Regions from separate parts of the Nocardioides sp. F233 genome, predicted to be linked through region 2. Evidence: riboswitches for the same ligand, from Rfam matches in the RefSeq annotation. Region 2 holds a riboswitch; the other holds the start of a gene.
The links. Region 2 has a riboswitch for glycine ahead of glyA (serine hydroxymethyltransferase). Riboswitches for the same ligand answer to the same signal wherever they lie in the genome.
Positions count from the first base shown of each region.

Region 1: linked by a shared signal. The riboswitch ahead of gcvP (aminomethyl-transferring glycine dehydrogenase) and the one ahead of glyA (serine hydroxymethyltransferase) in region 2 are both predicted to bind glycine.

Region 1 is NZ_JBVASH010000003.1:603,909-607,988, forward strand. It holds gene ftsR (transcriptional regulator FtsR) at 1-562, shown strand, start outside; gene ACZYRU_RS14240 (bifunctional nuclease family protein) at 604-1,074, shown strand; gene ACZYRU_RS14245 (MerR family transcriptional regulator) at 1,176-1,826, shown strand; glycine riboswitch at 1,885-1,975, shown strand; gene gcvP (aminomethyl-transferring glycine dehydrogenase) at 2,061-4,080, shown strand, end outside.
Region 2 is NZ_JBVASH010000003.1:74,093-78,172, reverse strand. It holds gene ACZYRU_RS11735 (ABC-F family ATP-binding cassette domain-containing protein) at 1-1,042, shown strand, start outside; gene glyA (serine hydroxymethyltransferase) at 1,119-2,396, opposite strand; glycine riboswitch at 2,423-2,522, opposite strand; glycine riboswitch at 2,523-2,616, opposite strand; gene speB (agmatinase) at 2,660-3,628, opposite strand; gene ACZYRU_RS11720 (purine-cytosine permease family protein) at 3,625-4,080, opposite strand, start outside.

The DNA.
Region 1 (4,080 bases), 530 kb from region 2:
CGAGGCCGACATCGAGCGGCTGCGCTACATCCTGCGGATGCAGCGCGACCACTACCTGCCGCTCAAGGTCATCGGCGAGCACCTCGACGCCATCGACCGCGGACTGGCCCCGCCCGAGCCGGAGCCCGTCGTCCCGACCGTGCCGACCGTCGCGCTCGGTGCCGACGGACTGCCCGCGCCCGAGTCGTTCCGCCGTACCGACCGGTTGCGGCTCTCGCGCAAGGAGCTCATCAAGGTGGCAGGGATCGACGAGGACCTCCTCGGACAGCTCGAGTCGTTCGCTCTCATCAGCTCCTCGGCGACCGGGCACTACGACACCGACGCCCTGGTGATCGCGCAGACCGCACGCGAGCTGGCCGACTACGGCATCGAGCCGCGCCACCTGCGCGCCTTCCGCACCGCGGCCGACCGCGAGGTCGGGCTCATCCAGCAGGTCGTCACACCGCGCAAGGGCCGCGACGCCGGTGCGAGCGCTCGCGCGGAGGAGGCGGTCAGCGAGATCGCCGCGCTCTCGGTGCGCCTCCACGCGACCCTGGTCAAGGCCGGCCTGCGTCGCATCTGAGCCCTCCTGAGCGGCTCGACGCGACGCAGTAGGCTGGACGCATGCGCGAGGTCGACGTGATGGGTGTCCGGGTGGAGATGCCCTCCAACCAGCCGATCGTGCTGCTCCGGGAGGTCGCGGGTGACCGCTACCTGCCGATCTGGATCGGCGCCGTCGAGGCCACCGCGATCGCGTTCGCCCAGCAGGGCGTCGTCCCGCCGCGGCCACTGACCCACGACCTGATGCGCGACGTGCTCACCGCGACCGGCAACGAGCTGAGCGAGGTCCGGATCACGGATGTGCGCGAGGGCGTCTTCTACGCGACCCTCGTCTTCGCCTCCGGCGTCGAGGTGAGCGCGCGCCCCTCCGACTCGATCGCCCTCGCCCTGCGCACCGGTACGACGATCTACTGCTCCGAGGAGGTCCTCGCCGAGGCCGGGCTCGCCGCGCCCGCCGAGGAGGAGGACGAGGTCGAGGCGTTCCGCGAGTTCCTCGACCACGTCTCGCCGGAGGACTTCGGCGCCGAGGGCTGAACGAGCTGTCAACCTCAGCCTCAGGTTGAGGGTTTTCGGCGACACGCCCGGCCACGTCTTTGACCGGCCCGACACCCCGGACGTACCTTGAGGGAGTCGAAATGACAGCAGTGCAATCCCCCTTGCCTGAAGCGCCGCGACCTGGAGGTTCCGTGAACGAGCAGCAGCCCGAGAAGGTCGGTCAGGACGTGACCGCGGCGACTGCTGCCGCGCAGGAGCAGGGCCTTCTGTTCACCGACGACGTCTCGCCGCTGCCCAGCGACCTCGGCTACCGCGGGCCGACCGCGTGCAACGCCGCCGGCATCACCTACCGCCAGCTGGACTACTGGGCCCGCACCGGCCTGATCGAGCCGAGCGTGCGCGGCGCCAAGGGCTCCGGCTCGCAGCGTCTCTACAGCTTCCGCGACATCCTGATCCTCAAGATCATCAAGCGGCTCCTCGACGCCGGCATCTCGCTGCAGAACATCCGCACCGCGGTCAGCCACCTGCGCGAGCGCGGCACCGACGACCTCACCCAGGTCACCCTGATGAGCGACGGCGCCTCGGTCTACGAGTGCACCAGCAACGACGAGGTCATCGACCTGCTGCAGGGCGGCCAGGGCGTCTTCGGCATCGCCATCGGTGGCGTGTGGCGCGAGATCGAGGGCACGCTGGCCGAGCTCCCGAGCGAGCACGCCAACGAGTCGGAGCAGACCGGCCCCGTCGCCGGCGACGAGCTGGCCGCGCGCCGCGCTGCCCGCCACGTCGGCTGAGCACCCACCGAACGAGGTCAGCCGCACAGGCGTCGTACCTGTAGGCTGTACCTGCTGTTGATGCTGCACGGGAGAGTCAGGCCCCGTGCCTGCGCCGAAGGGGCAATCCCTCCCCGGAACCTCTCAGGCGCCAGGACCGTGCGGAGCAGGCAACTCTGAAGGCGCAGTGACGCGCTGACAGAGGGGGAGGGCTCGATTCATTTCATCGACCCGACCCGAGGAGCACCTCTGCTCATGAGCGCACCCTTCGTCAACCGTCACATCGGCCCGGACGACGCCCAGGTCGAGACCATGCTCGACCGTCTCGGCCACGCATCTCTCGACGCCCTGATGGACGCCGCCGTCCCGAAGTCCATCCGCTCCACCGACCCGCTGGGCCTGCCCGCCGGTGTCGACGAGGAGACGGCCGCCGCCGAGCTCCGCGCACTCGCCGGTACCAACGTGCCGGGCGAGTCGATGATCGGCATCGGTTACCACGCCACGGTCACCCCGGCGGTCATCCGCCGCAACGTGCTCGAGGACCCGAGCTGGTACACCGCCTACACGCCGTACCAGCCGGAGATCTCGCAGGGCCGCCTCGAGGCGCTGATCAACTTCCAGACCATGGTCGCCGACCTGGCCGGCCTGCACACCGCCGGCTCCTCGCTGCTCGACGAGGGCACCGCCGCCGCCGAGGCGGTCGCGCTGGCCCACCGCGCCAACCGCAAGGCCGCCGGCCCGTTCGTCATCGACGCCGACGCGCTTCCGCAGACCATCGACGTCGTCGCCACCCGCTGCGAGGGCCTCGGCATCGAGATCCTCGTCGCCGACCTGACCGACGGCCTGCCCGAGGGACCCGTCTCCGGCGTGCTCATCCAGTACCCCGGTGCGTCGGGCCGCGTGGCCGACATCAAGCCGGTCATCGACGCCGTCCACGAGCACGGCGGCCTGGCCGTCGTCGCCGCCGACCTGCTCGCGCTGACCCTGCTCGAGGCGCCCGGCGCCCTCGGTGCCGACGTCGTCGTCGGCTCGGCCCAGCGCTTCGGCGTCCCGCTGTTCTACGGCGGCCCGCACGCCGGCTTCATGGCCGTCCGCGAGGGCCTCGAGCGCCAGCTGCCCGGCCGCCTGGTCGGCGTCTCCGTCGACGCCGAGGGCCACCTGGCGTACCGCCTCGCACTGCAGACCCGCGAGCAGCACATCCGTCGCGACAAGGCGACGTCGAACATCTGCACCGCGCAGGTGCTGCTCGCCGTGACCGCCGGCATGTACGCCGTCTACCACGGTCCCGACGGGCTGCGGGCGATCGCCGGTGACATCCACGGCCTGGCCCGTCGCGCTGCCGCGTCCTTCGAGGCGGCCGGCATCGAGGTCGTCAACGACACCTTCTTCGACACCCTCAACGTCCGGGTTCCCGGCCGCGCGGAGGCCGTGGTCGCCGCTGCCCGCGAGGCGTCGATCCACCTGCGCCTCGTCGACGCCGACACCGTCGGCATCTCCTTCGGTGAGACCGCCCGCGAGGCGACGCTGGTCGGCTTCCTCGGTGCCTTCGGCGTGAGCGAGGTGTCGGCCGAGGGCGACGCCGGGCTGCCCGAGGACCTCGAGCGCACCACCGAGTTCCTCACCCACCCGGTGTTCAACACCCACCACAACGAGACCTCGATGCTGCGCTACCTCGCGCGGCTCTCGAACCGCGACTACGCGCTCGACCGCGGCATGATCCCGCTCGGCTCGTGCACGATGAAGCTCAACGCGACCACCGAGATGGAGCCCATCTCGCTGGCCGGCTTCGCCAACCTGCACCCGTTCGTGCCGGCGGCCGACGCCGACGGCTACCGCCAGCTGATCGACCAGCTCGAGGGCTGGCTCGCCGAGGTCACCGGCTACGACCGGGTCTCCATCCAGCCCAACGCGGGTGCCCAGGGCGAGTACGCCGGCATGCTGGCGATCCGCAACTACCACCGGGCCAACGGCCAGGGTCAGCGCGACGTCTGCCTGATCCCGTCCTCCGCGCACGGCACCAACCCGGCCTCGGCCGTGATGGCCGGCATGAAGGTCGTCGTGGTCAAGGCCAATGAGGACGGCACCGTCGACCTCGCCGACCTGCGGGCCAAGTGCGAGCAGCACTCCGAGACCCTCGCCGCGATCATGGTCACCTACCCGTCGACGCACGGCGTCTACGAGGAGACCATCACCGAGCTGTGCGACCTGGTGCACGAGCACGGCGGTCAGGTCTACATCGACGGCGCGAACTTCAACGCGCTGCTCGGCTACGCCG
Region 2 (4,080 bases):
CGGACTGCGTGCGGGCGTCGTACTCGTGTCCCACGACCGCGAGTTCCTGTCGCGGGTCGTGACCCGGGTGGTCGAGCTCGACATCGCGCAGCACCAGGTGGCCGTGTACGACGGCGGGTACGACGCCTTCCTCGAGGAGCGCGCCATCGCGCGGCGGCACGCCCGGGAGGCCTACGAGGAGTTCGCCGACAAGAAGGCCGACCTGGTCGGCCGGGCCCGGGTCCAGCGGGAGTGGAGCTCCCAGGGCGTGCGCAACGCGATGCGGAAGTCCCCCGACAACGACAAGATCCGGCGCCGGGCGCAGTCGGAGTCGTCCGAGAAGCAGGCGCAGAAGGTCCGCCAGATGGAGTCCCGGATCGCGCGTCTGGAGGAGGTCGAGGAGCCGCGCAAGGAGTGGGAGCTGCGCTTCTCGATCGCCGCCGCGCCACGGTCCAGCTCGGTCGTCGCCACCCTCGACGAGGCAACGGCACAGCTCGGCGACTTCACGTTCGGACCGGCATCGCTGCAGGTCAGCGCCGGCGACCGGATCGGCATCGTCGGCCCCAACGGCGCCGGCAAGTCCACGCTGCTGCGCCTCCTCCTGGGCCGGCTCGTCCCGGACGCCGGTCGGGCCAGCATGGGTGCCTCGGTCGCGGTCGGCGAGATCGACCAGGCCCGGACCGGCCTCGACGACGACCTGGCCCTCGGCACCGCGTTCGAGCACGCCATGCTGGACATGGCTCCGGCCGACGTACGCACCCTGCTGGCGAAGTTCGGCCTCAAGGCCGACCAGGTCACCAGCCTCGTCGGCCGCCTCTCCCCCGGCGAGCGCACCCGCGCCGCGATGGCGCTGCTGCAGGCCCGCGGCGTCAACCTCCTCGTCCTCGACGAGCCGACCAACCACCTCGACCTGCCGGCGATCGAGCAGCTCGAGCAGGCCCTCGACTCGTACGACGGCGCGCTGCTCCTGGTCTCGCACGACCGCAGGCTGCTCGACAACGTCCGGCTCGACCAGCATTGGCAGGTCGCCGACGGTCGGGTCACCGCCACCCAGCTGGCCTGACCCGGGTCCTCACAAGACGCCTTGTGGAGTCATCCACTCGCATGACGTGCGAGCAGATGACTCCACAAGGGACAGATCACAGCCCCGGGTAGAGCGGGTACGCCGCAGCCAGCGCCGCGACCCGGTCCCGCAGCTTGGCAGCGACCGAGTCGTCGTACGACGGCTTCAGCGCCTCCGCGATGATGTCGGCGACCTCCGCGAAGGCCTCGGCACCGAACCCCCGCGTCGCCAACGCAGGCGTGCCGATCCGCAGTCCCGAGGTGACCATCGGCGGGCGGGGGTCGAAGGGGACGGCGTTGCGGTTGACGGTCAGGCCGATGGAGTGGAGACGGTCCTCGGCCTGCTGGCCGTCCAGCTCGGACGCGCGCAGGTCGACGAGGACCAGGTGCACCTCGGTGCCCCCGGTCAGCACCGAGACACCCGCGGAGACCACGTCCGGCTGGGTGAGGCGCGCGGCGAGGATGCGGGCCCCCTCCAGGGTCCGCTCCTGACGCTCCCGGAAGGCCGGCGAGGCGGCCATCTTGAACGCCACCGCCTTGGCGGCGACGACGTGCTCGAGCGGGCCGCCCTGCTGGCCGGGGAAGACCGCCGAGTTGATCTTCTTCGCCAGCTCGGCCTTCGACAGGATCACGCCACCGCGCGGACCGCCGAGCGTCTTGTGCGTGGTGGTGGTGACGATGTCGGCGTGCGGGACCGGGCTCGGGTGCAGGCCGGTCGCGACCAGGCCGGCGAAGTGGGCCATGTCGACCATGAGGTACGCGCCGACGAGGTCGGCGATGCGGCGGAACTCGGCGAAGTCCAGCTGTCGCGGGTACGCCGACCACCCGGCCACGATCAGCTTCGGCCGGTGCTCCAGGGCGAGGCGCTCGACCTCGGCCATGTCGACGCGGAAGTCCTCGGCGTCGACGTGGTAGGCGACGACGTCGTAGAGCTTGCCGGAGAAGTTGATCCGCATGCCGTGCGTCAGGTGCCCGCCGTGGGCGAGGTCGAGGCCGAGGATCGTGTCACCCGGGTCCAGCAGCGCGAACATGGCGGCGGCGTTGGCCTGGGCGCCGGAGTGCGGCTGCACGTTGGCGGCCTCGGCCCCGAACAGCTCCTTCACGCGGTCGATCGCGAGCTGCTCGATGACGTCGACGTGCTCGCAACCGCCGTAGTAGCGGCGGCCCGGGTAGCCCTCGGCGTACTTGTTGGTGAGGACCGACCCCTGGGCCTCCATGACGGCGACCGGGGCGAAGTTCTCCGAGGCGATCAGCTCGAGCGTGCCCTGCTGGCGGGCGAGCTCGGCGCTGATCGCCGCGTGGACGTCGGGGTCGTAGTCGGCGAGGTTCTGGTCGAAGGCGTCGTTCGTGGACATGCGGAGGCTCCCGTCGTGGTGGTGGGCCTCCCCGCTCTGTCATCGGTGCCTGAGAGCTTCACCGCGGCAGCGGCTTGCACCTTGGGCGCAGGACCGGTCATGGAGGTCCTGTCTTTCCAGAGTCGCCTCGCACGAGCAGTGACGGTGCCTGAGAGTTTCTCGGGGAGAGTTGCTCCTACGGCGCCCCGCTCGGTGGCGAGGTCTCTCCTGCTTCGGCTACGAACGGCAGATCTTCAGTTGTGACGGCGTCAGGATGGCACGCCTCAGGACACGACGGAAGAGGGCGTCTTGCTCATGAGGGTGACCAGGTCGAAGGCGACCGTCGCCGCCGCGACGCAGGTGATCTCCGCGTGGTCGTAGTCGGGAGCCGTCTCGACGACGTCGGCGCCGATGATGTTGAGCCCGTCCAGCCGGCGCAGCACGTGCAGCAGCTCGCGGCTGTTGAGCCCGCCCATCTCCGGCGTGCCGGTGCCGGGCGCGAAGGCCGGGTCGAGCACGTCGATGTCGATCGAGATGTAGACGGGAGCGTCGCCGACCCGCTGCCGGATCTGCTCCGCGGCCCCCTCGACGCCGAGGAAGTCGAGGTCGCCGGCGCGGATGATCCGGAAGCCGAAGGATGCGTCGTCGACGAGGTCCATCTTGTCGTAGATCGGGCCGCGGATGCCGATGTGGATCGACTTGTCCTCGGCGAGCAGGCCCTCCTCGAAGGCCCGGCGGAACACGGTGCCGTGGGTGATCGGCGCCTTGAAGTAGGTGTCCCAGGTGTCGAGGTGGGCGTCGAAGTGGATCAGCGCGATCCGCCCGTGCTGGGCGTGCGCGGCCCGCAGCATCGGCAGCGCGACGGTGTGGTCGCCGCCGAGGGTGACGATGCGGCGGCCGGCCTGGCCGTGGACGTCGCGGGCCATGTCCTCGATCTGCTGCATGGCCTCCTCGATGTTGAAGGGCGTGCAGGGCACGTCGCCGGCGTCGACGACCTGGATCTCGTCCAGCGGCGCGGTGTCGAGCTCGACGTGGAACCGGGGCCGCAGGTGGCGCGAGGCCTGGCGGATGCCCATCGGGCCGAACCGGGCGCCGGGCCGGTAGGACGTACCGCCGTCGAACGGGACGCCGAGGATCGCGACGTCGTAGTCCGGCACCGACTCGATCAACGGGATCCGCGCGAAGGTGCCGAGACCGGCGTACCGCGGGACCTTCGTCGCCTCGAGGGCGCCGATCGGCTGGTGCTTGCTCATGCGGAGATCTCCGTTTCGGGGGTGAGGACGTGAGCCGGCTGCTGGCGCCAGGCGCGGAGCAGTCCGAGGTAGATGAAGGCGGTGGCGATGCTCCCGACGATCCAGGAGGTGTCGACGGCGCCGGTCTGCTTCGCGATCGCGCCGACGTACAGCGTGGTCGACATGAACGGGATCTGGACGAGGCAGCCGAGGACGTAGCTGAGCAGCGCGGGGACGTTGAACGAGCCGTAGCCGCTGTTCGGGTCGCTGAAGGAGCTCGGGTCGTAGTGGCCCTTGTGGACCAGGTAGTAGTCGACCAGGTTGATGATGCTCCACGGCACCAGCAGGTAGGCGAGCACCAGGATGAAGTTCGTGTAGTCGGCCATGAAGTCGTCGGAGACGGTCGTGGAGGCGACGAACACGGCGATCGCGAGCACGCCGGCGACGATGTGACGGGCCGAGGCGCGCGGCGC